Linked DNA regions of Sporomusa termitida. The main gene of each other region encodes a partner of the protein of the gene in region 2 in a complex. Links are inferred from orthologs where the notes say so. Each region holds a gene or a part of one and is shown on either strand. Other genes may lie near its edges. The genes, in order: pcrA and uvrB.

Region 1 (15,834 bases), 590 kb from region 2 along the record:
CTGTCGATAGTGCGTATTTTAAGCGGCCTTTCCATCTGGTGGTTTTTGCTGCCGGGGTATACCATTTCCCTTGCGCTCACCTTTTTTGTACCTAACATCTTTGTGGGCATTGGCTTTGACTCCGGTGAAGTGGTCACAGGCGCGATGAGCGCGGCGTTTGTCATTCCCTTTGCCATTGGCGTATGTTCAGTGATTCCAGACCGCAATGTGGTTGTGGATGCTTTCGGCATTGCGGGCTTAATCACCATGATCCCGCCCATTATTATACAAACAATAGGCCTCATCTATAGCAACAAACTGAAAAAGGCCAAGGAGCTGGAGGCTGCTGGCCAGGAAGCATAGCGCCGGAACAACTGAGGCAATGTAGCAGCCTAAAAGGAGAGGATTATCGTTATGCAATTGGAAAAACACAGTCATTTGGCGATCAGCCTTCTATGGGTAATATGCGACTCGAACCGGCGCGAAAAAGTAACAAATATCCTGAAACAGTACGAAACCTTCTGCAGCCTGGTTACTCATGGAAAGGGCACGGCTAACTCCAAGATTTTAAATTATCTTGGCTTGGGCGAATCGGAAAAGGTGGTCTTTTTTAGCATCCTGCCTACAAATACCGCCTGGGAAATAATGGACAAAATAGATGAGAAACTGGAAATGAAAAAACCGGGGAATGGAATATTGTTTATAACGCAGGTACATCAGGGATGCTACCGTAAGCCTGTTGAATTTGTTAGTAATGCAAACGGAGGGGTGACGATGGGGCAAGATTCTGCGCATAATCTAATTATAGTGGTGCTTAACCGCGGATACAGCGAAGACGTTATGGATGTGGCCCGGGCGTATGGTGCCAAAGGCGGCACGGTACTGCACGCGCGCAGTTGCGGCATGGCGGAAATGGAAAAATTTTTTGGGGTGACAATCGTCCCTGAAAAAGAAATGCTGATGATCGTGGCCCCGAACAGTGCTGCTAATGCCATCATGACCGGCATTGCTGAAAAAGTCGGTCCCACTACTGATGCGTGCGGGATTTCTTTTTCATTGCAGGTAAACGGTGTAAAGGGCATCCAGACAGCCAAATTAGAATAGCGCTAGCAACAGATCCACTAGTGATTCCGGATAATGATAAATCCCTCCCGGGTATGGGAGGGATTTATCATTATCAAGAGACACTGTCAAAAGTTGATCGTGCCATTTTCTTCGCTGCTAGTTGATAAGAGCGTGCAGACTGAATTAAGTCGTTCTATATTGAATTTGGCTTTTATCACTCTTGTTTAGCCAAATTTTTAGTGGCAAACTTAAAGATACTGTTAAGCCATTTGTAGATTGTTTTTGATTCTTTAGTCATTAAAGGCCCTAATATCGCCAGCAGCAATACATACAAAGCTGCAAAGGGCTGTAAAATCGGCAGCAATCCGCCTGCTTTTCCCAGATTAGCAGTAATGATGGAAAACTCGCCGCGGGAAACAATGGTGAGCCCTATATTGGTAGAAGCTTTCGCTGATAAACCCGCAGTTCTTCCAGCCAGTAAGCCGGCAACTAAATTACCGATAATAGTGATAACAACCGCGCCAAGGGTCAGCCAAAAAGCTCCTAAAAGATTAAACGGATCAATCGACAAGCCAAAGCTGAAAAAGAACATGGCGCCGAAAAAATCCCGAAAAGGCAAAATTATCCGTTCAATTCTATGTATATGCTCGGTTTCCGCAAGAATCAAACCAGCCAAAAGAGCGCCAATAGCCTCGGCAACATGAAGGGTTTCGGAAAAGCCGGCAATTAAAAACAGTAGCGAAAAAACCATCAGGATAAACAACTCATTAGACTGAACGGATAAAACCCGATTTAAAAACGGTGTAATTTTACGGCCGACGACCAGCATTCCCAGGATATATATCAGGGCAACTGCGGCAGCGCCGATAATTCCCATGAGCGAGGTAGCACCACTCAGCAATAACCCGGACAGAATTGATATATATACTGCCAGAAAAATGTCTTCCACCATAATAATCCCCAAAATCATTTCCGTTTCGGGATTGGCGGTACGTTTTAGGTCAACAAGCACTTTGGCTACGATGGCACTGGAAGAGATCGTTGTGATCCCGGCTATAACCATAACTTCTTTTATTGAAAATCCGGCGGCCATAGCGTACACTAACCCTAATGTGAAATTGATCGCTAAGTAGATCGTACCGCCAATGGCGATGGAGCGCCCGGCGCTAATCAATCGCCCTACCGAAAACTCCAGCCCCAAATAGAACAGTAGAAACAAAATGCCCATTCTGCCCATGAAATGGATGGTTTCAGCGCTTTCAATAAAACGGAAATCCACAATCCCGACATGGGGGGCGTGAGAACCGACTAACATACCAACAATGATGTAAAAGGGAACAATCGAAGAGCGAAGCTTGTTGGAAATCAACCCGGCACAGGCTAGGAGAGCAATCGCCACGCCTATTTCGAATACTAGTATTTCCATACTTATGATTCCTTGTGAATCAGGAGATTTTTCAAAGCCTTAATTTGTTTTCGATCTCCGGCCACCACCAGCATGGCATCGGCTTTAAGAATATGCTCCGGTCCCGGACTAACCGTCTGCGTTTGGTCCTTTTCCACAATCGCAATAATCGTTGCGCCTGTTTTTTGACGGATATCTAACTCACCAATACATTTACCGATGCAAGGCGAGCTGCTTTCTAATTTATACCATTCAATAATCAAATCATTCAAAGCCATCTCAATTGTTTCCAATGCTTTGGGCTTATATGTCATACCGCCAACAATGGCAGCAACTTGCCGCGCTTCGTCATCCTCAAGTGTAAAGGTCGAGATCATTTCATCCGGATCTTTGGGATCATACTGATAAATCTCCCTGCGACCGTCATCATGAATCACAAAAACCAATAGATCCCCTCCGCGCGTTAACATTTGATATTTCTTGCCAATTCCCGGAAGATTAGATTCTTTAATACTAAACATGTAATTCCTCCTAAGTTATAACATAATTTCATTGTATTAATTTTATGTAGAAATTCTCTAGATAAATGAAGATAATTACTAGCTTTTGGTGGTATTATTATATATAAACACTTAATAAAAGTCAAATAAAGTTAGTTGCCCCGCGCTGTATTCCAGCCTCTCGCCGGCCGGGATTAAAAGCCCCAGAAACGCAGCCGGTTTAAGCCCCACCGCCGGCGTAAGCGCAAGGATCAGGCAGGCTTGCTCAGCCAATGGCGGCAACTCCATTCACTTGGTTTGGCGGGCGGTTAAGCCAGGAACCGGGCTTAAACACTTGCAAAAAGACAATATCAGGGCAATTTTTCCTGTACAGGAATGGGCAATAATGTCCGGCCGGCGTCAGGCAGCTTAGGCCGGGCCTCTTTAGGCCGGCTGCCAAACTCCGTCATGTACGTCCAGTACCGTTTGGGCATATGGCTCATGCGGCAGGTTGGATTATACCGCCCCTCAATCGCGATGGTATCATAAAATAGTTGCCAGAGTTCACGAAACCGTTGTTCCTCGGCATCTGCTGCCGGCAGATCAAGCGAACTGATGGGAATGACGGCCGACTGGTAGGGCTGATATACCAGTCCCATGCCATGGGTTTTATCATAGATTAAAAAGCGTTCTTCCGGATAACGTTCACAAAAATGCTGCGTCAGCAGCGGCAGTACATAATTTTTGGGTTCGATCTCACCGACCAGGACGTTGCTAAAAATGGAAAAACGCAGGAAGCCTTTAAACAAATGACTTTCCCGCTCTAAATGTTTTACCGCCCTGCAAAGTGTGCCGACCACGTTATCGGTCAGCATATTCATCACCGACGGGCCGTTGCGGTAGCCAAGCCGCAGGAAGAGCAGGATATACAGCTCTTTTTGCCCCAGGCAGGTTAAAAAGGCCTGTTGGATAAAGACCAGCGCTGCCGGGCCCAGTTTTTGGGGAATAGAGGCCAGTACCCGGCCGGCTTTTTGGCTGTCAGTTGGAATCTCTTTGGTCGAAAAGAGCAGCGGCTGAGCTGTAGCCGCTACCAGGATATCAACGGGAATTTCTTTTTTTTCGTAACTTTCAAAGACACAGCACAATAAACCGTCAAAGCTGCCGTCATAGCAGTAAATCAGATCAGACCCGGCCGGCATTGTTGCTAGCCTCCTGTGGTAGGGGGCGCAGCGCCGGCTGGTGAAAGAGCGAGAGCTGTTCCGGCCGGCTGGCAAATTGGGAATGATACAGTTCCAGTGTTTTAGCCGACAGCAAAGAGCGGAGCATGGCATTAGGGGTGTTTTTTATGCCGTCGGCGGTTTTGCCGGCGCAGGTGATAAAATACTGCGCCCGTTTGAGGACAACCCCCAGCTTTTTCAGGTTGTCGAAATGGAGGGAGGTTGTACGGCGGGCGGTTACTATCCGCTGGGCGCTGGTTACGCCGATGCCCGGTACCCGCAGTAAGTCACGGTAGGAAGCCCGGTTAACCTCCACCGGGAAGGAATCCATATGGTGAAGGGCCCAGTTGCATTTAGGATCAAGATAGGGATTGAAACTTTGCTGCTGCTGATCAAGCAGTTCGTCAGCAGCAAACCCGTAAAACCTGAGCAGCCAGTCGGCCTGATAAAGCCGGTGTTCGCGCCACAGCGGCGGGGCTGTATCCAGGGCGGGAAGGAGGCTGTCCACAGCTACCGGCATATAGGCGGAGAAGAAAACCCGTTTCAATTGATATCTTTTGTACAGATTTTCCGTCAGGTTTAGAATCTGATAATCGGTGTCGGCCGTAGCCCCGATAATCATCTGGGTGCTTTGGCCGGCAGGAACAAATTTGGGTGCATGGCGGTACTTTACTATATCCCGCGAGTTCTCCCGGATCCGGTTCTGAATATGACCCATAGGGGTAAAAATGGCATGCTTTGACTTATCCGGTGCCAGCAGCTGCAAACTGTTTTGCGAGGGTAATTCGATATTCACACTCATCCGGTCGGCCAGCAGGCCCAGACGGGTAATCAGGGCACTGTCGGCGCCGGGAATCGCCTTGGCATGAATATAACCGGCAAAGCGGTATTCCTCACGCAGGATACGCAAGGTCTCTATGATCTGTTCGCAGGTGTAGTCCGGATTTTTCAGCACGCCGGAGCTTAAAAACAAGCCCTCAATATAATTGCGGCGGTAAAAGTTGATAGTCAGTTCAGCTAATTCCCGGGGTGAAAACATGGTTCGCGGGGTGTCGTTTGAGCGGCGGTTAACGCAGTATTTACAATCATAAATGCAGATATTGGTCAGCAGCACTTTGAACAGGGAAATGCAGCGCCCATCGGCGGAAAAGCTGTGGCAGATGCCACAGGCGGCGGCACTGCCGATACCGCCGGCGGCGGCTTTTTTATTTACGCCGCTTGAGGTGCACGCCACATCATATTTTGCCGCATCGGTTAAGATCTTCAGTTTGTCGAACACATCCACATTCATCAGCTCCTTGCATGCTCTTATTATACCCGAGAACATACGTTCTAGTAAAGAGGGATAATAATATTTTAGCAAGCAGAGGCTTATAGAAGCAGCTGACTGGCGGGGTTGAATTTTTATCGGCATTCAGACCAGCTGGCTGCGGCAGCGACGGCGCTGAACCAGGCCGTTATTTCTGCGCAATGAGATACTGCCAAAATCGGTCCAGACAGGCCGGCAGCAGCGACTGGCGGCAAACCGCATAAAACTGGCGCTCGATTACCGGTATCGGCAGCGGCAGGGAAATTAGCCGGCCGGACATAAGCTCAGCCTCAACCGCCCACGAAGAGATAAAGCCTACGCCGATTTTATTCAGGATAGCCGCTTTTACCGCCTGATTGCTGCCGGCTTCCATAACAACAGTAAGCTCGTCCCGGTTAATGCCAAAGCGGGCCAGGGCATCCAGGGCTGAGCTGATGGTGCCTGATGATTTTTTTCGTAAAATAAACGGCAATGTCAGGACCCAGTCTTTTATCGGGCTAGCGCCGGCCACTGATTGATAGTCTGGGTGGGCGACAAGCAACAGTTCGTCCGTCCAGAGCGGCTGGCTGATCAGGCTGTCGTCCGGCTTGGTGCCGACTACAGCAATAGGGAATTCACCCCGCCTAAACTTTTCCAGGATGGTATGACTGTCGCCGGTTATGAGCGATATGCTCAGGCCGGGGTTGCTTTTCAGGAACTGAGCCATTAGCGGCGGGAGGATATAATCGGCGGGGATTGTGCTGGCACCAAGCAGTATCCGGCCGGCCGAACCCTGGGCCATGGCTTGAATTTCTTTGCGGGCAGCGGTCGTCAGGTCATTTATTATCCGGGTGGTCTGATACAGTCTTTCGCCATATATGGTTAAGGAAACACCTTTGGATGTCCTGAAGAACAAGGGGCAGCCAAAACTTTTTTCCAGGTTATCAATGTGAAAGGAGACTGTGGGCTGAGTGAGTTCCAGCCTTTTGGCCGCAGCAGAAAAGCTTCCCTCTTCAGCAACATAGGAAAACACAGTTAAAGATTGGATATATGACATGCGCTCACCTCAACAATTTAGTATGGTGTTAATAATTCGTAAGCAGGGATAAATTATCCTGTTAAAGCCTGGCCGGGGAGGAATATATTTGTTTATATATAATATTTATGGTGGTATTAAAAATTTTCTGTATATGGGGTGAGGGAATTGAACTGGTTGATTATTGTCACAGGCGTAGTTTTTGGTCTCGGGGCGGTGTTGCTGGTCAAGTTTGGTAATCCCGGCAATTATGGTTTTTGTGCCGCCTGTCAGTTGCGGGATATTGCCGGTGCAGTGGGGCTTCATAACACAGCCACCCTGCAGTATGCCCGGCCTGAGATTCTGGGGTTCGTCCTTGGCGCTTTTGGTCTGTCCCGCGCTGGCGGCGAGTTCAGAGCCAGGGGCGGCTCCAGCCCGCTCGTGCGCTTTGTGCTGGGAATGGCGATGATGCTGGGGGCGCTGGTGTTTTTAGGCTGTCCCCTGCGGGCCATCCTGCGGGTGGCCGGCGGCGATCTCAACGGCATCACCGCCCTGGCCGGCTTTATTGCCGGTATTGGGGCCGGGATCCTATTCCTGAAGCGCGGTTTTAATCTGGGACGAGCCTATACCTATACCGGCGGGAGCCGGGTGACCGGTTATCTGGCGGCAGCAGCGGCCCTTATACTGCTGATTGGCGTAAGTATGGAAGCGGGTTTTTTGCACTTCAGTGTCCAAGGGCCAGGTTCTATGCATGCTCCAGTCATACTGAGCCTGGTCGCCGGTTTGGCCGGTGGTGTCCTGGCCTGGCGTACCCGGATGTGCCTGAGTGGCGGTTTTCGCGATTTTATGCTGGCCGGGGATACATCGCTGCTTAAAATCTACGGGGTTATGTTCGCCGCCGCCCTCGCCGGCAACCTGTATTTCGGGTTCTTTAAGCTAGGCTTTGCGAACCAGCCGCTGGCTCATACCATGCATATCTGGAATTTTCTTGGTCTGTTCCTGACCGGTCTGGCAGCCACGCTGGCCGGCGGTTGTCCGCTTCGTCAGCTGATACTGTCCGGCGAGGGCAGTACGGATGCAATGTTTTGCGTGCTCGGCATGCTGGCCGGGGCCGGTATAGCCCATAATCTTAATGCGGCCGGTTCAGCGGCCGGTGTCGGCATCAACGGGCAGATTGCCGTCATAGCCGGTATTGCCGTAGTTGCCGGCATTGGCTGCCTGTTCAGGGAAAAACTTGTACCGGCAGGTAAAGGAGTTTGATAAACCGTGGCGAATACTCTTGACGTACGGGGTCTAAGCTGCCCCCTGCCGCTGCTCAGGACCCAAGCCGCGCTGGCTGACAGCAGTGTCCGCATCCTGGCGGCTGAGCCTGGAGTTAAAGAAAAAATAATAAAATATGCCAGGTCGCAGAAGCTTCATGTTGAATGAGCCGGGGCCGGCGGTGAATATACTATTAACATAGCCAAATAGCGGTCAATGATGTTGCCGGTTTTAGAAAGGGTAGATATATGCTCAGTTGTGTCATTACATTTCCGTCCGTCTATCACGCCTTCCGGGCTAAAAAAATCTTAAGAGAGAACGGTATCCTGGCCGAATTAATCCCGGTGCCGCGGGAACTGAGCGCATCCTGTGAAGGCCTGGCCGCTCAGGTTGCCGAGCACGAGGTTGACAGGGCCGTTGAGGTATTGGGGGCTAAAGGGATTGCCATGCTGCAAAAGGGTGTTAAGCTGATTCAGGCCTATTGAAATTGAGAGTAAATGCAGTATTCGTGAGAGTCTGGGCAACAGGCTCTTTTTTCTTTCCCGGCGACAGGAAAAAGGGAAGCGATGGAGAAAATAAATATGTTTACCCTACTCTGATTGAGGGAGGAAGCTATGAATAAAATTTATGACCGCCTGAACCCGGCCCAGCAGGACGCTGTCGCCCACACCAACGGACCGCTCCTGATTATGGCCGGGGCCGGTTCAGGCAAAACCAAGGTATTGACGAGCCGGATTGCCAACCTGCTGGCGCAGGGGGTGGCGCCTTACAATATTCTTGCTATCACCTTCACCAACAAAGCCGCTGCGGAAATGAAGGAACGGGTAACAAGCCTTGTCGGTCCGGCGGCCCGGGATATCTGGCTGAGTACATTTCACGCCTTTTGTGCCAAATTCCTGCGGATAGAGATTGAAAACCTGGGCGGGTACAACCGCAATTTTGTTATTTATGATGCCAGCGAATCCCAGACACTTATCAAGAACTGCATTCGGGACCTGAATCTGGATGATAAGCAATTTACCCCCGGCGGTGTCCAGGCTACGATCTCGAATGCTAAAAATGCCCTGCAGGATGTACGGGAATTTACCTCTCAGGCCGATAATTTCTATAACCTCAAGGTGGCTGAGGTATACAAGCTGTATCAGAGCAAACTAAAAGTACATAATGCCCTGGATTTTGACGATCTTTTGATGCTGTCGGTTGAATTGCTGGAATATAATGCCATGGTTCGGGAAAAATATCAGGATAAGTTCCATTATATATTGATTGACGAATATCAGGACACGAACCGGGCCCAGTATCTGCTGGCCCGGACCCTGGCGGCCAAATACCGCAACCTGTGTGTTGTCGGCGATGTTGATCAGAGCATTTATGCCTGGCGGGGAGCGGATATTCAAAACATCCTGGATTTTGAAAAAGATTATCCTGATGCCAAGGTCATCAAACTGGAACAAAACTACCGGTCGACGCAAACGATTCTGGATGCTGCCAATGCGGTTATCGAAAACAACTGCAACCGCAAGGCCAAGTCATTGTGGACCGATAATCAGGCCGGTGATGCAATCACTCATTACCTGGCCATGGATGAGCGGGACGAGGCCCGGCATATTGCCGATACCATCATTAAGCTGAATACGGTATACCGCACACCTTATAAGGATATTGCCATCCTGTACCGGACTAACGCCCAGTCCCGGGCGATAGAGGAAGGCCTGCGCAACGGTGCGATCCCCTATACGATGGTGGGCGGGCTGCGCTTCTATGACCGCAAGGAAATTAAAGATATCATGGCCTATGTTAAGCTGGTGTTTAATCCGGCCGATGCCATCAGCCTGCTGCGCATCATCAATGTGCCGCGCCGGGGCATTGGCGACACTACCATTGGGCGTCTGGCCGATTATGCGGCCCACAACGAGGTGCCGCTGTTTGATGCCGTATCCAATCCTGACCTGGTTCCGGGCCTTACCGCCCGGGCCAAAAATCAGCTGGAATCATTAGCTGCCCTGATTTTCAACCTGATGGCCTGCCAGCATACCCTGGCGGTAGCCGACCTGCTGGAAAAAGTGATGCGCGATTCAGGGTATCTGGCGGAGCTGGAAATCGACAGTGACCCTCAGGCGGAGACCCGGATTGAAAACCTGAAAGAACTCAAAAGTGATGCCAAAAAATTTGCCGAAAATGAAGAGGATAACACCCTGGAAAATTTCCTGAGCCATGTGGCCCTGTTGACAGATACTGATAAAGCGGAAACCGGTGATGACAAGGTTACGCTGATGACCCTGCATTCGGCCAAGGGCCTGGAGTTTCCCACCGTATTCCTGGCTGGTTTGGAAGAGGGGATTTTCCCTCATGTCCGCACCCTGATGAATGAACAGGAGGTCGAGGAGGAACGCCGGCTGTGTTATGTCGGCATTACCCGGGCGGAGCGCAAATTGTTTGTTTCCAATGCCAGACAGCGTATGATCTATGGTAATTCGGTATGCTACGCGCCCTCCCGCTTTTTGGATGAGATTCCACCGGCGCTGATTGAACGGTATGCGCCCCGGCGCCCCGGCTATTTAGCCCCTGTGCCCGGCCGCCCGGCCGCCGCAACCGTGATGCCGTCCCGGGCGATGCCCAAACCGGAGCTGATTTTGCTCAAGGACCAGGTTCAGTCTGGGGCTCAACCTGTCAATACCGACTGGAAGCCGGGGGAAAAGGTCTATCATGCCAAGTGGGGCACAGGCACGGTTGTTGCCGTCACCGGCAGCGGCAGCAGCCTGCAGCTTAGTATTGCGTTTCCTAATGAAGGCATAAAAAAACTGCTGGCCCAAATGGCACCAATCAGCAGGCTGTAATATACTCTTTGCGGGGGTTAACAATGTGAAGACAGAGATACCGGCCAGCCTGGCGGCTGCAGCGCAAGCCATTGAGGAATTAAAAAAGACGATTCACTATCACAGTCACCGTTATTATGTACTTGACAGCCCTGAACTCAGTGATGCCGAATACGACCGTCTGCTCAGGCAGCTTATTGACATTGAGACCGCTTACCCTTCCCTCATAACGCCTGATTCACCAAGTCAGCGGGTGGGCGGGGCGCCGGCCGGCGGCTTTGAACGGGTTGCCCACCTGACCCCGATGTTTAGTCTGGGCAATGCTTTTTCCGCGGACGAGCTTAAAAGCTTCGATGCCCGGGTCAGAAGCGGGCTTGACAGTGATGAGGTGGAATATGTTGTTGAACTTAAGATAGATGGTTTGGCCATGAATCTGGTGTATGAGAATGGCAGGTTAGCCCGGGGGGCTACCAGGGGCGATGGCACCTATGGCGAGGATGTAACAACAAATATCCGCACCATCCGGTCGGTGCCGCTGGTTTTGCATGCTGCCGGCAGGATGCCGCCGCTGTTGGAGGTGCGGGGCGAGGTATTTTTACCCAGACGTGAGTTTGACCGTCTCAATCAGCTCCGGGAAACTGCCGGTGAAGCCCTGATGGCTAACCCCCGGAATGCAGCCGCCGGCTCCATCCGCCAGCTTGACCCGAAAATCACGGCTGAGCGGGCGCTGGATATCTTTATGCACGGTTTGGGGACCGAAGAGGGGCTGGGAGTGGCAACCCATGCGGCCATGCTGGCAAAGCTGCAGTCCCTGGGCTTTAAAATCAATCCTCATTACCGGCTGTTTACTAATATTGACGATGTTGCCGCCTATTGCGAAAGCTGGTCCGAAAAGCGGATTGACCTGCCCTACGACATTGACGGCCTGGTGATTAAGGTCAACAGCCTCGCCAGCCAGCGCGTCCTGGGGTCCACGGCCAAGGACCCGCGCTGGGCCATTGCCTATAAATTCCCGGCCGAGCAGGCCACCACGGTTGTGGAAGATATCTTTGTCCGGGTCGGCCGTACCGGGGCCCTGACGCCAACCGCGGTTTTGCGGCCGGTGCGGCTGGCCGGCAGCACTGTCAGCCGGGCTACGCTCCACAATGCCGATTATATTGCAGAAAAAGACATCCGCATCGGTGATACGGTGGTTGTCCATAAAGCCGGCGAGATTATTCCCGAGGTGATAGCAGTTGTGACTAACCGCCGGACAGGCAGTGAATTACCCTTTGTTATGCCGTCTGTCTGTCCGGAATGCGACCAGCCGGTTGAGCGTGAAGCCGGCGAGGTGGCCCATAAATGTGTCAATTCCCGCTGTCCGGCCCTGCTGCGGGAGGGGCTGATTCACTTTGTTTCCCGGGATGCCATGAATATCGACGGTTTGGGGCCGGCGGTCATTGCCAGCCTGCTGGCCGCGGGGCTGGTACGGGATGCCGCCGATCTGTACCGCCTGCAGCCTGCAGCTTTGGCCGCTCTGGACCGGATGGGGGAAAAATCGGCCCAAAATCTGGTGACCGCCATTGAGGCCAGTAAAAAGGCCGGTTTAGCCCGCGCCCTCTTTGCCCTTGGCATCAGGCATGTCGGGGCTAAGGCCTCGGCAATCCTGGCCCGGCGGTACGGCGACATTGACAGGCTGGCGGCAGCCAGTGCGGAAGAACTGCTGACAATCGACGAGATTGGTCCCAAAATTGCTGAAAGTGCGGCCAGTTATTTTGCTGATCCTGTCAATTTGGCTTATATTGAAAAACTTAAAGCCGCCGGCATTAAACTGACGGAAGAGACGCAGGCGGTAAGCCAGGAACTGGCCGGTAAAACTTTTGTCCTGACCGGTACGCTGTCGATGGCCCGTAAAGAAGCCGAAGAGCTTATTACCGCCTGCGGCGGCAAGGTGTCGGCGGCTGTCAGCAAAAAGACCAGTTACGTTGTTGCCGGTACCGAGGCCGGCAGCAAGCTTGACAAAGCGCAGGCACTGGGAATTACGGTTCTGGACGAAGAACAGTTCCGGATGCTGGTACAAAAGCCGCAGGCATGATATAATATCTGTTATTGAAAATATTGGCACGTTTTGCCTTGAGGAAGGGGATTTTATGAAAATTGACCGCCAAGCTGTTGAAAATGTAGCCCTCTTATCCCGGCTGGAGATGGCACCTGAGGAACTGGACGCCTATGCCGTACAGCTTAACGCTATCTTAGAATATGCAGATATCTTAAATAAGCTTGATACCGATGGCGTTGAGCCGACAGCCCATGTGCTGCCGCTGCAAAATGTCATGCGTCCGGATGCGGTCAAGCCTTCATTGCCGCAGGCACTGGCCTTGGCCAATGCACCGGAGGCCGAGGACGGCTACTTTAAGGTGCCGAAGATCATGGAAGGGTAAGGATTGGAGGTCAGAACAGTGAAATTGTTTAAACAGACAGCACATGCCCTGCATTCTATGCTGGTAAAAAAAGAAATATCGGCCGTGGAGCTGGCGCAGAGCAGCTTGGCCAGAACCGATGAGGTTGAGCCTACCATACGTTCTTACATAACCGAGACCAGAGAGCAGGCGCTGGCTCAGGCTGCTGCCGTCGACGCCAAAATCGGGCGGGGCGAGGCGATCGCGCCGCTGGCCGGCATCCCCGGTGCCATTAAAGACAATATCTGCACCCGCGGGACCAGAACGACCTGTGCTTCCAAAATTCTGGCCAATTTCGTTCCTCCTTATGATGCCACGGTCGTAGACAAGCTGGCCGCCCAGGGGGCTGTTGTCACCGGCAAGGCCAACTGCGATGAGTTTGCCATGGGTGGCTCCACGGAAAACTCGGGCTTTTTTGTTTCCCGCAACCCCTGGGATACCGACCGGGTTCCCGGTGGCTCCAGCGGCGGCTCGGCCGCGGCGGTGGCCGCCGGCGAAGCGGTGTGGGCTCTGGGCTCGGATACGGGCGGTTCCATTCGCCAGCCTGCCGCCTATTGCGGCAATGTCGGCCTGAAGCCAACCTATGGCCGGGTTTCCCGCTACGGTTTGGTGGCTTATGCCTCGTCGCTGGATCAAATCGGCCCGATTACCCGGGATGTTACCGACTGCGCCCTGGTGCTTAATGCCATTGCCGGTTATGATGCCAAGGACTCGACTGCCATTAATATCGACGCCCCCGATTATACCCGGGCGCTTGTGAATAATGTTAAAGGTCTCCGGGTCGGCCTGCCTAAAGAGTATTTCGGCACCGGTATTCAGCCGGAGGTTGCAACCACTATCAAAAAAGCGGTTGATCAGCTGATCGCCATGGGCGCTGAGGTTAAAGAAGTGTCCCTGCCGCACACCGAGTATGCCCTGCCGGCCTATTACCTGCTGGCCCCGGCTGAGGCCAGCTCCAATCTGGCCCGGTATGACGGCGTGGGCTTTGGCCACCGGGCGCCAGGCACTGATATTATCGACATGTATAAGAAAACCCGCAGTGAAGGCTTTGGGCCGGAGGTAAAGCGCCGCATTATGCTGGGCACCTATGCCCTCAGCTCCGGTTATTATGATGCCTATTATTTGAAGGCCCTGCAGGTCCGGACCCTGGTCAAACAGGACTTTGACCAGGCCTTTGCCGAGGTTGATGTACTGGTTACGCCGACGGCGCCGACTACGGCCTTTAAAATTGGCGAACTCAGCGACCCCCTGGCAATGTACCTGCAGGATATCTTCACCATCCCGGTTAACCTGGCCGGTCTGCCCGGGATATCCATCCCGTGCGGTTTTGTTCACGGCCTGCCTGTCGGCCTGCAGATTATCGGCAAACCGCTGGCTGAAGCTGCAATTATCCAGGCGGCTTACACCTTGGAACAGGCTAATGATTACCATACGCGTTTTGCGCCGCTGGGGGAGGTTTAACGCCATGAAATATGAAACAGTCATTGGACTGGAAGTCCATTCCGAGCTAAAAACCCAATCGAAAATATTTTGCGGGTGCAGCACCCGCTTCGGGGCCGACCAGAATACCAATGTGTGCCCTGTTTGCCTGGGTCTGCCGGGGGTACTGCCGGTAATTAACGAAAAGGTGGTGGAGTTTGCCGTCCGGGCCGGTTTGGCGCTTAATTGCCAGATCCTGCCGTTTAGTAAATTTGACCGCAAAAACTACTATTACCCGGATCTGCCCAAGAATTATCAGACCTCACAGTATGATCTGCCGATTGCCGTCAACGGCTATCTGGACATCGAGGTCAATGGCGAGACCAAACGCATCGGCATTACCCGGGTCCATATGGAGGAAGATGCCGGCAAGCTGGTCCATTCAGGCACGATCAGCAACAGCGAATATGCCCTGGTTGACTATAACCGTACCGGCGTGCCGCTGATCGAGATTGTCTCCGAACCGGACCTGCGCTCCCCGGAGGAAGCCAAGGCCTATCTGGAGAAAATGAAGGCCATCCTGCAGTATATTGATGTCTCGGACTGCAAGATGGAGGAAGGCAGCCTGCGCTGTGATGCCAACATCTCGCTGCGGCCGGCCGGTGCCGAGCCTTTTGGCACCAAGGCCGAGCTCAAGAACCTGAACTCGTTCCGGTCTGTGCAGCGGGGCCTCGAATATGAGGTGGAACGACAGACCGAGCTGCTCTCAGAAGGCGGCCGCGTAGTCCAGGAGACCCGTTCCTGGGATGAAAGCAAGGGTATAACCCTCTCAATGCGCAATAAAGAACAGGCCCATGATTATCGCTATTTCCCGGAACCGGAGCTGGTGCCGATCGTCGTCGATCCAGCCTGGGTCGAGAATATCCGGGCCGGCCTGCCGGAATTGCCTGACGCCCGCCAAGCCAGGCTGATGAGTGAGTATGGCCTATCGGCGTATGATGCCGAGACCATCACCGCCAGCCGGGTCATGGCTGATTATTATGATGCTGCCGTTAAGGCCGGTGCCGATGCCAAGGCGGCAGCCAACTGGCTAATGGGCGATGTAGCCAGGCATCTTAATGCCGCCGGCAAGACGGCGGCCGCTTGTCCGGTTGCGCCTGCCCAGTTAGCCGGTTTGATTGCCTTGATTACCAAAGGCACTATTTCCGGCAAGATTGCCAAAACGGTGTTTGAAGGCATGTGGGACAGTGGCAAGGACGCGGCGGTCATTGTCAAAGAGCAGGGGCTTGTGCAAATCAGTGACGAAGGTGCGATTGTGGCCATTGTTAACGGTGTTATTGCCGCCAATCCGCAGTCGGTAGCTGATTTTAAAGCCGGCAAAGAAAAAGCGATTGGCTTTTTGGTTGGCCAGGTTATGAAGCAAAGTAAGGGCCGCGCCAATCCTGAGCTTGTC
Region 2 (15,726 bases):
AAACATCAGTCCCGCTTCTGATACCGCCGTCCACCAGGACTGTCATCTTGCCTTTGACGGCTTCAGCCACATAAGGCAGCACTTCAGCTGTACCGGGTGTATGATCAAGCGCCCGCCCCCCATGATTGGAAACAACAATGGCATCAACCCCGGCCTGCCAACAGGCTTCGGCATCATCAGGGGTCATGATCCCTTTGACAATAAACGGAATGGGCGTATGGTTCTTAATGTATGCAAGCTCCTGAATGGTTTTGGGGCCTACAGGCTGACCGGCATTGGTCATATTCACCAGGGCGGCGGCGTCAATATCCATACCGAAAGCCGGGGCCCCGGCCGCGGCGGCCTGTTTGGCCAGCTCCACGATTTTATCGGTGTCCCGCGGCTTAATAACCGGTATGCCCCAGCCATCCTCACGGCCAATGGCATCCAGGCCGGCATCAAAGACAACCGGCACCGGGCCGTCGCCGGTCATGCCGATCGTGCCTGCCTGCCGGCAGCCGCTGATGATCGCGGCGGTGTATTCCGCCTCCGCCATGGCCCCATTCATATTAAGGGCAATACCGCCGATGGCGGCACCAATCACCGGCAGCGCCAAATCCAATCCCAGAATACGGCAGGCCAGATCCGGCTTCTTCACACTGTGAACGGTCCTTAAGTTCAGCCGGCATTCAGCCAGCGCCTGTATATTATGACGAAAGGCTGCACCTGTACCCAGGCCGCCCATACCAGGCACCTCGCCGGCACAGATAGTCCCGTTGCACACCGGGCACACCCGGCAGGCGCCGCGAAACCTTGCTTTCGCTGACCTGTGAATTGTATTTATATCCATACAGATTCCCTCCCCAGTGAAACATTTGTCTTTTGTTGAAATTCTTTTTTAGCCGGTAAATTCCTGCCGAACGGTGGCTAACAGGTATAAATTTTATTAACCTGACCATATTACAATTAAGACAACCGTTGAGTTGAGGAGGTCATGTTATGACTGTGATGGACAAAATTAATTCGCAAACCCGCACGATTATCAATTCCATTTTTGACAAAGAGCCCTTAAACTACATTGAGGCTGCCGGCTTATACGGCGTCGTTGCTCAGGGCCGCTTCAACATCTCGCTCCTGCAGGTGATGTACAATCATACCAATGACCCGGAGCTTAAGGCCCTTGTTAAGGAAGCGATTGACCAGCATGTGGCAATGACTATCGAAAAGGCGGAAGACAAGCTGGCCAGCACTGATGGCCACACACCGGGTTTCCATTTTATCAAACGCAACCTGCACGATTCACCGCTTAATATCCCGGACGATGCCCGGCTGACCGACAGGGAAATCGCCATTGCCGTCGGCACAATGGCCAAGGCTTCGCAAGCGGTCATCCTGACCGGCCTGCACCAGTCCTATCAGCTGGATGTCGCCCTCATGTACCGTAAGGCCCTGGATGACGGCCTGGACTTTGACTACCGCTTATTACAGCTTATGCTGAAAAAAGGCTGGCTGCCGCATCTTAATAAAATTTCTCATTAGTTCTCTCTTTAGTAGCTTGTCAGCCCTAAAACGGTGGAATAAAGGGCTTGGTTTTACTTTTGGCATTGCCCCAAAAGTAACAAAAAGTCTAGGCCCAGAGCCTCCAAAAGCTGAAAAGCCGGGCGGTATTCCTAAAATCCGAAACTCGCTGCGCTCAAACAGTACGGATTTCTTAACGGCATACCGCCCGGCTTTTCTCCTGCGGAACGCTTTTTCCGGCAAAGGGCCGGGGGGGTTACCGGGGGTGCGGGGGCACCGTCTCTGCTCAAGCTGGGCATTGACCTTGGTCCCCTTATTTTATAAGGACTTTCAGCCTCGCAAAATTTATAAATTCTCATAGTATAAAAAAAGTCGCGCCCGGCGCGACTTTTTTCTATCTATTACAGCTTCTCAAACTGATCTTTGCCTACCCCGCAAATCGGGCACTGCCAATCCTCGGGAACATCGGCAAAGGCCGTTCCCGGTTTAACGCCATGGTCCAGATCACCCTCTGCTGGATCATATTCATAACCGCATACCATACACTTATATTTTTCCACTGACAATCACTCCTCTTCGCTAATTGAAATGCCTGTCTATATTTTACTATTTATGGAACAGGATTGCAAACTAAATTACCGGCGGAAAAAGTTATACACCGCCTCGGCGGCCGGTGTGCTCATCCCCTCTACCTTTGTCAGTTCGGGGATTGCCGCGGCTTTAATCTTAGCCAGGCTGCCAAAGTGATCCCACAGGGCTTTGCGCCGTTTGGGACCAATGCCGGGGATATGGTCAAGAACGGACACCAGGTTCCGTTTCGAGCGCAGCTGCCGGTGATAGGTAATGGCAAAGCGGTGGGCCTCATCGCGAATGCGCTGCACCAGATACAGTGACTGGGAATGGCGCGGCAGGATCACCGGCTCGCTGCTGCCCTCGCAAAAAATATGCTCAAATTCTTTGGCCAGACCAACAACCGGTACTGTACTAAGCCCGGCCGCGCGAATCACCGGCAGGGCGGAGCTAAGCTGGCCCTTGCCGCCGTCAATAATGATTAAATCGGGAACAGGGCCTTTGGTAAGCGCCTCCCGGTATCGCCGCCCCACGACCTCCTGCATCGACTTAAAATCATCAGGCTTGCCCTCCACTGTTTTCAGCTTATAGCGGCGATACTCATTTTTGTTCGGCTGTCCGCCCTCAAATACCACCATGGAGGCTACCGTTTCCGAACCCTGAATATGGGAGATGTCAAAACACTCAATCCGGTCAGGAGCTGCCGGCAGACCTAAATAGTGTCCAAGTTCAGCCGCCGCCCCGGTTGTTTTGTCAAAGTCAGCCTCCTGCCGCACGGCCTGCTCCTGCAATACATTGGCCGCATTGCCTGCCGCCATATTGACCAGATCCTTTTTCGTCCCCCGTTTCGGTGTTTCCACCTGCACACGGCTGCCTTTGACTGAACTCAGCCAGTCTGACAGGAGCTGCTGCTCAGCCACAGCCAGCGGCAGCAGGATTTCCCGGGGAATAAACGCTGCCTTACTATAATACTGCTTGAGAAAAGCCGCCAGGATAGCCTCATCGGTCTCATCTTCGCCACCAGCCAGCATAAAGTGGTCGCGGCCCACCATTTTACCGCTGCGGATAAAGAAAACCTGGGCGCAAATGCCGGCGGCCGACCGGGCCAGGCCGACCGCATCCTGATCACCGCTGCCTGTAACAATATTTTGCTTTTCGATAATCTTTTCCACCGCCGTGAGCTGGTCACGCAGCCTGGCGGCCTGTTCAAACGCCAGTTCCGCCGCCGCCGCCGCCATAAGCCGCCGGAGGTTTTTAACAACAGCATCACTGCGGCCTTCCAGAAACAGCCCCACCGCCTTAATCATCTCCCCGTAGGCGGCCTGATCGATCTTACCGGCACAGGGAGCCAGGCAGCGTTTAATATGATGTTCAAGACAAGGCCGCTTCGCATCAAGCCGCCGGCAGGAGCGCAGCGGAAACAGCGTCTTCAGCAGCCGCAGGGTTTCATGTACGGCCCCGGCACTGGTATAGGGACCAAAGTAGCGGGCCCCGTCCTTAACCACCTTACGGGTGGCATACACCCGCGGATAGTCCTCCTTGGTCACCTTAATATACGGATAGGTTTTATCATCCCGGAGACTGATATTGTATTTGGGCCGGTGTTTTTTGATCAGATTGCATTCCAGGATCAGGGCTTCAATCTCCGAGGCGGTAATGATGTATTCCAGATCGGCAATCCGCGCTACCAACGCCAGTACTTTCGGCGCCTGCTTGCGGCTGGACTGGAAATAGGAACGCACCCGGTTTTTCAGATTGACAGCCTTGCCGACATAGATAATCCGGTCTTTATTGTCCTTCATCAGATAAACACCGGGTTTATCAGGCAGCAGCGCCAATTTTTCCTCAACAACAGCAGCAATGGTAGAAATAGCCGGCACCCTCCCTTACTGCCGCGGTCCCCGTGCTAACACCGGGGCCAGATAATGACCGGTATAGGACTGGGGCACAGCCACCACCTGCTCCGGTGTGCCCTGGGCAACAATCGTCCCGCCCCGGTTACCGCCCTCCGGGCCCAGGTCAATAACATAATCGGCAGTCTTGATTACATCCAGGTTGTGTTCAATCACGATTACCGTATCACCGCCGTCGACCAGCCGCTGCAATACCTCCAGCAGCTTGTGGATATCGGCAGTATGCAGTCCGGTCGTCGGTTCATCCAGAATATACAGGGTCTTACCGGTACTGCGGCGGGCCAGCTCAGTCGCCAGCTTAATCCGCTGGGCTTCGCCGCCTGACAGCTGGGTAGCCGGCTGTCCCAGTTTGATATACCCCAGACCAACATCCTGCAGGACCTGCAGCTTGCGGTGGATCTTGGGGATGTTCTGGAAAAACTCAACCGCTTCATCCACAACCATAGCCAGCACATTGGCAATACTTTTGCCTTTATAGCGGACCTCCAGGGTCTCCCGGTTATACCTGGCCCCTTTACAAACCTCGCAGGGCACATACACATCAGGTAAAAAGTGCATCTCGATCTTGATAATACCGTCGCCTTTACAGGCCTCGCAGCGGCCGCCCTTGACATTAAAGCTGAACCGGCCCGGTTTATAGCCCCGCATCTTGGCTTCCGGCGTCTGGCTGAATACCTCCCGGATATTATCAAACAGGCTGGTATAGGTTGCCGGATTGGAACGCGGCGTACGGCCAATGGGCGACTGGTCGATATCAATAATTTTGTCAATATATTCCAGGCCGCGCAGACCTTCATGCGCCCCGGGCCGGGCATGGCTGCCGCGATACAGCTGACTGGCCAGGCCTTTATAGAGAATCTCATTCACCAGGGTGCTTTTGCCGGAGCCGGACACCCCGGTAACGGCGGTAAATACCCCGAGGGGAAAGCGGGCGTTCAGTTTTTTCAGGTTGTTCTCCCGGGCGCCGATAATCTCCACCCATTTGCCATTGGGCTGACGCCTCACCGCCGGGACCGGAATGGCTTTACGGCCGCTCAGGTACTGGCCGGTGACCGATTCGGCGCAGGCTTTTATCTCTGCCACCGTGCCCTGGGCGACAACCGTGCCGCCGCCGGCCCCGGCCACCGGGCCGATATCAATAATGTGATCGGCGGCATACATGGTATCCTCATCATGTTCCACCACCAGCAGCGTATTGCCCAGGTCCCGCATGTGCTTCAGGGTAGCCAGCAGCCGGTTGTTGTCGCGCTGATGCAGGCCAATGCTGGGCTCATCCAGGATATAGAGCACCCCCACCAGCCCTGAACCAATCTGGGTGGCCAGCCGGATGCGCTGGGCTTCCCCGCCGGAAAGCGTACCGGCCGCCCGGTCCAGGGTCAGATAATCGAGGCCGACATTGAGTAAAAAACCCAGCCGGGCATTAATTTCTTTGAGGATTTGATTGGCAATCACCGCTTCGCGGGCCGTCAGTTCAAGTTGGCCAAAGAACTCTTTCGATTCCGCTACCGTCATCCGGGTCACTTCATTGATATTCCTGGTACCGATCCGGACTGCCAGCGCTTCCGGCTTCAGCCGCGCCCCCTTGCAGGCCGGGCAGGGCTTGGAGCTCATATACTCTTCAATCTCTTCCCGGGCCCAGTCGGAGGTTGATTCACGGTGGCGGCGGGACAACAGGGGGATAACCCCTTCAAAAGTCGAATGATAGGTTTTGGTTTCACCATACATATTCTCATAGCGGAATGTAAATCTTGCCTGACCGGCGCCATTGAGGATAACCTCCTGGACAGGCCCGGGCGTCTGTTCCCAGCTGTCATACAGCGTCTGCCCGAAGTGTTCGAGCACCGCCTCCAGCTGACACATAAAGTAGGAATTAGAGCTCTTGCTGAGCGGGGCAATGACCCCGTCGATAAAGGCTTTGCCCGGATCGGGAAGGACCAGGGCCGGGTCGATCTCCAGATTATTGCCCAGACCGGTGCAGGCGGGACAGGCCCCAAAGGGGCTGTTGAAGGAAAACATCCGGGGCGCAATCTCCGGCAGGCTGATGCCGCAGTCCACACAGGCAAAGTTCTGGCTGAACATCAGCTCATTGGTGCCGCCGACAGCAACCGTCAGGATGCCGCCGCCCAGTTTAAGGGCCGTTTCGATAGAATCGGCCAGGCGGGCGGCTACGCCGTCCCGGACCGCAATCCGGTCGACAACCACCTCAATGGTATGCTTCTTATTTTTTTCCAGCTTAATCTCTTCCGTAATATCGCGGATCTCACCATCCACCCGCACCCGGACATACCCGTTCTTACGGATGTCTTCCAGGATTTTCTGATGCTCGCCTTTTTTGCCGCGTATCACCGGCGCCATAATGCTCAGCCTGGCCCCCTCACCCAATGCCAGCAGCTGATCAACGATCTGCTCCACCGTCTGCTGGCTGATAGGCTTGCCGCATTTGGGGCAATAGGGACGGCCGGCCCGGGCAAACAACAGCCGCAGGTAGTCATAGATCTCAGTTACCGTACCGACTGTCGACCGCGGGTTGCGGCTGGTAGTCTTCTGGTCAATCGAGATCGCCGGCGACAAGCCTTCTATATAATCCACATCAGGTTTGTCCATCTGGCCCAGAAACTGCCGGGCATAGGCCGACAATGACTCCACATAGCGGCGCTGCCCTTCGGCATAGATGGTGTCAAAGGCCAGTGAGGACTTGCCTGAACCGCTCAGACCGGTGATAACGACCAGCCGGTCCCGGGGGATTGTTATGTCAATATTTTTTAAATTGTGCTGTCTGGCACCTTTAATAATAATGCTGTCTGTCATGGTGGTTCCCCTCTTTATGCTACTATCTATTAACTGATATTGATTATTCGACTTTACTATTATACCAGTATTCGCCGCATAATGGTAGCATTCACTGTTAACAAAAATGCTGGCCTTATCCTGTTCCAAATGACCAGGAACAATATCAATATAATATACACCCGGCAATAACGCCGGGTGTCTGGGTCTATTTTACGGTTCTGTTGCTGTCTGGCGGCTCATTCCTTGTATTTTTCTGGCGCCTTGGTGCTTTGCCGCCGGTGGCTTTGGCTTTGGCCGGTCCGGCCCCGGCTTTTTGCCGGAGCTCCACAATCATATCCCGGAGTTCGGCCGCCCGCTCAAACTCGAGCAGCTTAGAGGCCTGGCGCATTTCTTTTTCCAGATTGGCGGCCAGTTCCAGCATATCGTCCCGGCCCATATTGCCGATGCGGTCGGTTTTGTAGGCGGCAGGCGTCTCGGCCACCTTAGTTGTTTCAATCAGCTCTTTCACCCGTTTTTCAATGGTCCGCGGGGTGATGCCGTGTTTAACATTGTAGGCCAGCTGAATCTCCCGGCGGCGCTCGGTCTCCCCCATCGCCCGGCGCATGGAGTCGGTAATATGGTCGGCATACATAATGACTTTGCCGTGGGCATTGCGGGCGGCACGGCCAATGGTCTGCACCAGCGAGGTCTCGGACCGCAGAAAGCCCTCTTTATCGGCATCCAGAATGGCCACCAGGGATACCTCCGGCAAATCAAGCCCTTCCCGCAGCAAATTGATGCCAATCAGCACGTCATGGACACCGGCGCGCAGGTCACGGATGATCTCCACCCGCTCAATTGTCGCAATATCGGAATGCAGGTAATTGACCTTGATCCCCATGCCCTTCAGGTATTCGGTCAGGTTTTCCGCCATCTTTTTCGTCAGGGTCGTTACCAGTACCCGCTCATTGCCGGCAGCCCGCAGCTTAATCTCAGCCAGCAGATCATCCATCTGCCCTTTTATGGGCCGTACTTCAATCTCCGGATCAATCAGGCCTGTCGGTCTGATAACCTGCTGGGCTACCTGGCTGGCTTCCTGCAGTTCATAGGCGGCGGGTGTGGCCGAGACATAAACAATCTGGTTGATCCGGGCCACGAACTCAGCAAAGGTCAGCGGCCGGTTATCAAACGCCGACGGCAGCCGGAAGCCATTTTCGACCAAAGCCTCTTTGCGCGAACGGTCACCGGCATACATCGCCCGGATCTGCGGCAGGGTAACATGCGACTCATCAATCACGATCAGAAAGTCTTCCGGAAAATAATCAACAAGGGTAAACGGGGATTCACCGGGCCGGCGGTTCGTAAGATGGCGGGAGTAATTTTCGATCCCTGAGCAGTAACCCATTTCCAGCATCATTTCCAGGTCATAGCGGGTGCGCTGGTCAATGCGCTGGGCTTCCAGCAGCTTGCCGTTAGCCCGCAGCCAGGCCAGGCGTTCCTCAAGCTCGCTCTCAATATCCCGCACGGCCCGCAGCATGTTTTCCCGCGACGTTACATAGTGGGAAGCCGGATAAACAGCAATATGCTTACGCTCGGCAATAATCTCGCCGGTGAGGGTATCAATCTCCAGAATCCGTTCGACCTCATCACCGAACAATTCGATCCGTAAGGCCTTCTCGCCATAAGCAGCCGGGAAAATCTCAACAATATCCCCCCGCACCCGGAAGGTGCCCCGGCTGAAGTTATAGTCATTGCGCTCATACTGGATAGACACAAGCTTGCGCAGGATTTCATCCCGGTCTTTGATCTGGCCCTGCCGCAGTGACAGCACCAGCCCCCGGTATTCATCGGGAGAGCCTAAGCCGTAAATACAGGACACGCTGGCGACAATGATGACATCACGCCGCTCAAACAGCGAACTGGTGGCCGAATGGCGCAGCTTGTCTATCTCATCATTAATGGAAGCATCTTTTTCAATATAGGTATCGGTCTGGGCAATGTAGGCTTCCGGCTGATAATAGTCATAATAACTGACGAAATACTCTACCGCATTATTGGGAAAAAATTCCTTGAACTCGCTGGCCAGCTGCGCGGCCAGTGTTTTGTTATGGGCAATCACCAGGGTCGGTTTTTGTACCTTTTCAATAACCTTGGCAATGGTAAAGGTTTTGCCGGTACCGGTAGCCCCCAGCAGGACCTGCGCCCGGTCACCGCCCTGGATAGCGTCAGCAAGCTGGACAATCGCGGCCGGCTGATCACCGGTAGGTATAAACGGGGCTTCCACTGTAAAAGGAATCCCCCCTTCCGTATGGACAGTATTAAGTTTGGGTACAGTTGCCATTCGCCTCACCTCACCGACTTTTAACTTGCCGCCAGCCAGACTGGCGGCATCTAGCGATTCATTCCTCTGTTAGCGGCGTTTAAGTTTATCAAGCACCCAGTCGAGCAGCCCGTAGCGCTCAGTCGCCATTTCCGCATAAAACTGCTCGTCCCCGTCCGGCACCGGAATTATCCCCAGCCGCCGCTGACCACGGGTAAACCGGACCTCTTTCACCAGGGTCCGGCCATCCCGCTCCAGGCTGAGGCTGAATTGGTCAGGCGTGTGACTGATGGCAGCGGCCAGCTCGAAACGGTTGTTAACAGGCATACCGGCCAGATGGGTAATAATATCACCCGGCTTAATGATCCTGGCGGCCGGTGTACCGACAACCGTATCCAGGGCCATAATGCCGTAAGGCGGGGGAACAAACCGGGGCGGGGCCTGCAGTTCCCGGCGGTTATCCAGTTGAATCAGCAGTTCGTGGCCAACCGGCGACAGCAGGGCGGCAATCACCATCAGCCAGGAATATTTCGCCGACAGCAACGCCAGTGCTAACAAAACAAGGCTGTATATCGCCAGATTCAGGGCCGACCGCCACCGTCGCTGCCGGGGCAGACTGGCGATGGCCATGTCGGTATAGCCGAGGGCCGCCACTACCGGGGCCATGACATAGACCCAGCCGGAACCGGCCGGCGGTTCCTCAGCCAACGGCAGCAACGGCCACCATTCAGGCATATTGATCATACCGCCGCCGGCGGCGTTCCCGGTCGGCACGGCCACCGCGGCCAGGATCACCAGCGGCAGCGGCCAGAAATTCTGCAGGCTGAAAGCCCCGACCAGCCGGCCGTCAGCCTTTTTGATAATCATCGGCATCGAACTGTAGCCGCCGCTGATGGCAATCAGCAGGCTCTCCGTGATATGCAGTACAGCCACCAGGGCCAGTACCTGCGGCACATCCACCTCCGGCCAGCCAAACAGCACACTGGCCAGAGCCACCAGACCGCCGGCATAGGCAAAACATAAAAACCGCATATTGATAAACATAAGCAGCAAAGCTACCGGCCAGATATAGGCCAGCCCCAGCTGATTGAGGGTAACGCCGACCAGGGTTAACAACAAGCTGCCGGTTATGCCGCCGATAAGGCCAAAAAAACCGGCCAGCAGGATCTGCTGGGACAAGGTGTAGTTATACACACCAAACATCTGCAGCTGCCGCTTCTGGGTCTGCCAGTACTGATAGCCCACCAGCGCCAGGATCAGCAGGAAATTAAAATTGAAGATGATCCCCAGGGCCCCACGGATAATAAGCAGCGTAATATCTGACCACGGAAACAAGTTGTCCTCACCTCAAACAAGCTTTAGTCCGGAGAATACAGTACTTCGTCTTTCTTAAAACCGATAGAATAATTGGCGTAGATTTTTTCGCTCGGCAATCTGTAATGCGACGACAACGAAGCAGTGCGGAAAAGCTCCGCAATTATCATTGGTTTTGCGGGAGATGAAGGACCAGGCCGGGAAGGAAGATAAAGGTTGGTCTATAGTCACTATAAACCAACCTGATCCCTACATTTTACTTTTCAAAACCTCAACCGCTTTATCAAGCTGTATATCTTTATTGTCTTGGGTTTCGGTCAATTCCAGCTGAATATCAGGCTCAATGCCGACGCCATTAATCGCCCGGTCCTTCGGGGTGAGATATTTGGCAATCGTCAGTTTAATGGCTGAGCCTTCATCAAGACGGATAACAGTCTGGACAGACCCTTTGCCGTACGTTTTGGTGCCGATCAGGGTACCCACACCGGTATCCTGGGCAGCTCCGGCCACAATCTCCGAGGCACTGGCACTGCCGCCGTTAACCAGGATAGCTACCGGGTATTTCGCGGCCGGCAGATGGGAGGAATGAGTCTCCCGGTGCCCGTCCCGGGTAACCACAGAGACTACCGGGCCTTTGGGTACAAACTGGCTGGCAACTTTAACACTTTCATCCAACAGCCCGCCCGGGTTATCCCGCAGGTCAAGCACCAGCGACTGGAGGCCTTCCTGTTCGAGCTCCTGCAATTTGTGGATAAAATCATTGCCGGTATTTTCATTAAACATCGCTATCCGGATATAGCCGATGTTGTTCTCCAGCATTCTGCCGGCGACAGTTTTAATCTGGATGTTCGAGCGGGTCAGGGTATATTCCTGCAGTTCCTGGCCCCGCAGAATAGTTAACACAACTTTGCTGCCTTCGGGGCCGCGAATTTTGCTGACAGCCTCGTCCAGGGCCAGGTCTTTGGTATCCTGACCGTCAATTTTGAGAATTTGGTCCCCGCTTTTGATGCCGGCCTTTTCGCCCGGGGTACCTTCAATCGGGGCCACAACGGTCAGCAGTTTATCCTTGGTGCCGATAACAATGCCCACGCCGCCAAAAGACCCTTCGGTCTCAATCATGAATTCTTTAAACATTTTGGCATCCATATAAATAGAATGCGGATCATTCAGGGAATTGACCATCCCTTTGATGGACCCGGCCATCAGGGTCTCAACCGGGACCTCCTCAACATAGCGGGCCTTGACAACCTGCAGGGCCCGCAATACCCGGACAGTGCTGATCACATCCGAGGACCAGGCATTCATCAGGTACAGGAATCCGGCCGAGGTTGTCAAAAATGTCACTAAAACCAATAGCACTGCACCAAAAATTATTTTACGGCGGCTCAATCAATACACCTCGCTGAAGTCGCGGGTTCAATACCGGACTTATCCCTTTTCATTTTATATTTTTAACTATATGTCAAATTGCCGATAAATATTCTTGCGCTAGGGCAGATATCCCAGCGGACTGACCGGCGTACCATTTTCACGGACTTCAAAATGCAGGTGCGGCCCGGTTGAATAACCGGTGCTGCCGCAGCGGGAGATCAGCTGTCCCTTTTGCACCCGGTACCCTTCTTCCACCAGCAGTTCCGAGTTGTGGGCATAAAGCGTCGAGATGCCGCCGCCATGATTGATAATAACGGCCTTGCCATAACCGCCCATCCAGCCGCTGAAGACAACGGTACCGCTGTCGGCAGCAAGAATGGAGTCCCCGTAATCGGCGCCGATATCAATCCCGCTGTGATAACGCTGCGTACCGAAGATCGGATGTACACGCCAGCCGAAGGGGGAAGTAATCGGGCCGGCGGCCGGCCAGATCAGCGCGCCGCTGCCGCCTGCCGCCCCGGCCGGGCCGCCGGTCTGGATATTACGGAGCATTTGCTCGATCTGACGCGAGGTCTCCATTAATTCCTGGTAGGCGCGCTCGGCCGTATCCCGTTCCTGCACCGCCGAATCCAGCACTCTTTCCCGTTCATCCCGGCTGGCTTCAATAACCAGTCTTTTGGCTGCAGCCTGGTCTTTGAGCTGGGCGATGGCCGCCTTGTCCCGCTCCAGCTCGGCCCGTTTCTGCACAACCAGCTCCCGTTCGGCCTTAACCTGGGCCACAAGGGCCAGGTCCTGATTAACGACCCGTTTGAGCAAATCGGCCCTGGTGGTAAAATCAGTAAAATCGGCAGCCCCCAACAGCACATCCAGATAATTAACCTGCCCGTTTTTGTAAATGTCACGCATCCGTTTATTGAGAATCTGGCTGCGCTCAGCCAGGTTTTTTTCAACCTTAGCCAGCAATTCGGTGTTTACCTCGATTTGCTGCTCCGTCGCTGCCAGCTTGGCTAAAATAGCATTATATTCAGCAACTGCGCTATCAAGGTCGCCCTGAATTGTCCGCAGTTGGTCCGATACGCTGTCAACCTGCCGCTGCGCCTGGGCGGCCCGGCTTTGCTGGGCCGCCATCTCCCGCTGAACGGTCTGCAGCTGCCGCTGTTTTTGATCAATTTCATCAGCCAGCGCCGTACCAATTACGCTGGCCGTCAGCAGGACAACAAGGCCTAAAGACAATATTCGTTTGCTCACAAGGGTTCTCCCTCCTGTTACACCTTCATAAAGCGGCGAAGTGAAATCGTACTGCCCAGGGCGCCAATGGCCGCCCCCACGACTAACAACACTATACTGATATGGGTTAAAAACGGGCTCTTCGGAATCAGCGGCAGAAAGGCCAGTGATTCGTAAACTTTTTCGGTCAGGGCGCTATAGGTCTGGCTCAGGACCAGCACCGCGCACAGGGCGCCGCCAAACCCTAAGATCATGCCTTCAATCATAAACGGCCAGCGGATGAACCAGTCGGTTGCCCCAACATACTTCATAATGCCGATCTCTTTGCGGCGGGCAAACACAGTAATTCTGATGGTATTGGCAATGATAAACAAGGCGGCCAGCGCCAGAAAGCCAATCAGCAGCAGGCCGACGATCCTGATCATTTTTGTCAGGCTGAATAGCTGTTCAATCACTTCCTGACCATATTTGGCGGTTTCGACCCCGGTAAGCCGGCTGATTGCCGCCGCTACCGGCTTAACATCCTCAGGCCTGTCCACCTTTACCTCAAAAGAGTTAGGCAGCGGGTTGGTATCCCCCAGGGCGGTGAGCAGTCCCTGCTGTTCACCCAGTCTGTCTTTAAACTTAACCAACGCCTGCTCTTTATCGACAAACATAACCTGCGTAACCCCGTTCAGCTTGGTTATCCTGGTGCCAAGCGCCCGCATGTCCCGGTCGGATAAGGAATCCTCCAGATATACGGTAATCTGAACCTGGGTTTCCAGGGTTGAGGCCATATGGTTAAGATTAAGGATCATAATTAAAAACATGCCTAAAATCAGCAGCGACAACGCTACTGTACTAATGGAGGCAATGCTCATCAGGCCGTTATGCCGGAGTGAGGAAATAGCCTCCCGCACAAAATATTCAAAGGTTCTAATCTTCATAACCATAAGCCCCTTTTACCTGATCACGAACAATGCGGCCTTTTTCAATAGCAATCACCCGTTTCTTCATGGCATCAACCACCGTCTTATCATGAGTAGCCATCACAATGGTGGTGCCGGCTTTGTTAATTCTGTCAAATACCTTCGTGATCTCCCAGGAGGTATCAGGATCAAGATTGCCGGTGGGCTCATCGGCAATCACCACCACCGGATTGTTGATAATAGCGCGGGCAATGGCGACCCGCTGCTGTTCCCCGCCGGACAGTTCTGACGGATATGTACGCAATTTATGCCTGAGGCCGACCAGTTCCAGCACATTGTGAACGCGCTTTTGCATCTCCCGCCGCGACGCTTCAATCACCTGCATGGCAAAAGCCACATTGTCAAAGACGGTTTTATTCGGCAGCAGACGATAATCCTGAAAGACAATGCCCAGGCCCCGCCGCAGATAAGGCACCTCGGCGGCTGTCATCGCAACAACATTACGCCCGTTAACGACAAGCCGCCCGCTGGTAGGCAGTTCTTCCCGGAAAATAAGTTTAATGAAGGTCGATTTGCCTGCGCCGCTCGGACCGACTACAAAAACAAAATCCCCTTTGCCAATCTCTACGGAAACATCAGCTAAAGCGACCGAGCCGTTATGATATACTTTCGACACTTCACTCATGGTAATCAATCCTAAAGTACCTCCAACGTTAATTACACGACTTAAAGCAATTTGTTGTATTCGACATGTTTTGGGAAAAACCTCCTTAATTTTTGATAATAATCATTCCCTGACAGCTGTATTTTTTCCAGAATATTACATTATTTCAGCAATTCCATCGTATATAAAGTGGTTACTCCCAGTACGCTCAGCAAGCCGAAATACCACCAGGCCACTTTGAGCCGCTGGGCGGCCGTCAGCTGATAATAAGTACTGTCCTGATGCTCTTCCCCCCGCCACAACTCAAACAGGGAAAACAGGAAAATAATTAAGATGAATATATTATGGGTATACAGAAAAACACCGCCAATAACAAGACTGCCAATCCACCACAGGCGGGGGGAGATGGCAGCGGCAATGCGTTCCCCGTCAAGCGGCGCGCAGGGAATCAGGTTAAACAGGTTAAGCAGGCAGGCCGTGTATGCCAGTACCAGTATCAGCATACTGTCGCTCCAGAAATAAAATGCCAGGCACAGCAAAGCACTGAGGGTACCGGCCGCCGGACCGCCAATCGCAATATTAGCCGTCATTTTGGCATTGACCGGGGCCCGGTTTAAGCTAATGACCGCGCCGATAAAGGGGATAAAGGTCGGCCCGGTGGCCCGCAGGCCGACAATGCGGGAAGCGACAACATGCCCCAGTTCATGGACCAGTAAAAGCAGAATAAACCCCAGAGCAAACCGGCCCCCGAAGGCCAGCGCATAAAAAGCCAGCGACACCAGCATGGAGGCGGCTGTCGACAGGGCGCCGCCCATCTGTATCAACGCCAGCAGACCAACAAACCCGATCCCGGCCCGGCGCAGCACCCGGCGAGCCAGGTTGATTACTGTCCAGTTGTTCACACAACCCCTCCTAAAAAAAATTGAGCCCGCCCCTACATAATACATATGCAGGGGCGGGCTTCTTTCATGCTTCAGCCGTCTTAGGCGTTTTTACGGCTGACGGCCTTCTGGACGGCAGCAACAATCGCGTCCTCGGTCAGATTATATTTTTTCAGCAGATCACCGGGTGTGCCTGATTCGCCAAAAGTATCCATAACCCCGACTCTTTCCAGCGGCACCGGGCAGTTTTCCACAACGACTTCAGCCACGGCACTGCCCAGGCCGCCGATAA

Evidence for each region.
Region 1: the proteins of uvrB (region 2) and pcrA are in contact, whole or in part, in a crystal structure (PDB 7EGT), measured with the Thermus thermophilus proteins. The link is inferred for Sporomusa termitida from one-to-one orthologs. Residues at the interface, in WP_096411307.1 of Thermus thermophilus: Glu23, Leu25, Arg26, Asp27, Gly28, Glu29, Arg30, Phe31, Arg55, Glu326, Asp327, Phe328, Glu379, Ser382, Gln383, His398, Gly400, Arg401; in WP_096412145.1 of Thermus thermophilus: His654, Arg656, Phe657, Gln666, Asp668, Glu669, Lys680, Arg681, Leu682, Ser683, Lys685, Tyr686, Ala687.

What each region holds. Positions count from the first base shown.
Region 1 is NZ_CP036259.1:2,880,801-2,896,634, reverse strand. Bases 7,928-10,933 are described here. They hold pcrA (DNA helicase PcrA), read left to right. Parts: upstream 7,928-8,322; coding sequence 8,323-10,545; downstream 10,546-10,933. Other genes in these bases: ligA (NAD-dependent DNA ligase LigA), read left to right, coding at 10,571-10,933; SPTER_RS13680 (putative Se/S carrier protein), read left to right, coding at 7,957-8,193. Outside these bases: SPTER_RS13725 (DUF1538 domain-containing protein), read left to right, coding at 1-342; SPTER_RS13720 (P-II family nitrogen regulator), read left to right, coding at 394-1,083; SPTER_RS13715 (cation:proton antiporter), read right to left, coding at 1,259-2,470; SPTER_RS13710 (cation:proton antiporter regulatory subunit), read right to left, coding at 2,473-2,970; SPTER_RS24795 (hypothetical protein), read right to left, coding at 3,082-3,222; SPTER_RS13705 (TIGR03915 family putative DNA repair protein), read right to left, coding at 3,300-4,127; SPTER_RS13700 (putative DNA modification/repair radical SAM protein), read right to left, coding at 4,111-5,430; SPTER_RS13695 (LysR family transcriptional regulator), read right to left, coding at 5,603-6,490; YedE family putative selenium transporter, read left to right, coding at 6,638-7,708; SPTER_RS13685 (sulfurtransferase TusA family protein), read left to right, coding at 7,715-7,876; more of ligA, read left to right, coding at 10,934-12,598; Asp-tRNA(Asn)/Glu-tRNA(Gln) amidotransferase subunit GatC, read left to right, coding at 12,654-12,944; Asp-tRNA(Asn)/Glu-tRNA(Gln) amidotransferase subunit GatA, read left to right, coding at 12,963-14,423; Asp-tRNA(Asn)/Glu-tRNA(Gln) amidotransferase subunit GatB, read left to right, coding at 14,428-15,834. UniProt on the Escherichia coli protein: A helicase with DNA-dependent ATPase activity. Unwinds DNA duplexes with 3'-5' polarity. Translocates on single-stranded DNA with 3'-5' polarity. Initiates unwinding more efficiently from a nicked substrate than double-stranded DNA.
Region 2 is NZ_CP036259.1:3,470,770-3,486,495, forward strand. The notes cover bases 6,534-9,431. They hold uvrB (excinuclease ABC subunit UvrB), read right to left. Parts: upstream 9,091-9,431; coding sequence 6,976-9,090; downstream 6,534-6,975. Other genes in these bases: uvrA (excinuclease ABC subunit UvrA), read right to left, coding at 6,534-6,788; SPTER_RS16335 (PDZ domain-containing protein), read right to left, coding at 9,160-9,431. In the rest of the region: SPTER_RS16305 (alpha-hydroxy-acid oxidizing protein), read right to left, coding at 1-829; SPTER_RS16310 (DUF3231 family protein), read left to right, coding at 979-1,518; rd (rubredoxin), read right to left, coding at 1,899-2,057; excinuclease ABC subunit UvrC, read right to left, coding at 2,133-3,929; more of uvrA, read right to left, coding at 3,954-6,533; more of SPTER_RS16335, read right to left, coding at 9,432-10,404; SPTER_RS16340 (S41 family peptidase), read right to left, coding at 10,633-11,742; SPTER_RS16345 (murein hydrolase activator EnvC family protein), read right to left, coding at 11,872-13,002; permease-like cell division protein FtsX, read right to left, coding at 13,020-13,907; cell division ATP-binding protein FtsE, read right to left, coding at 13,897-14,583; SPTER_RS16360 (site-2 protease family protein), read right to left, coding at 14,715-15,455; SPTER_RS16365 (transketolase family protein), read right to left, coding at 15,536-15,726. UniProt on the Escherichia coli protein: The UvrABC repair system catalyzes the recognition and processing of DNA lesions. A damage recognition complex composed of 2 UvrA and 2 UvrB subunits scans DNA for abnormalities.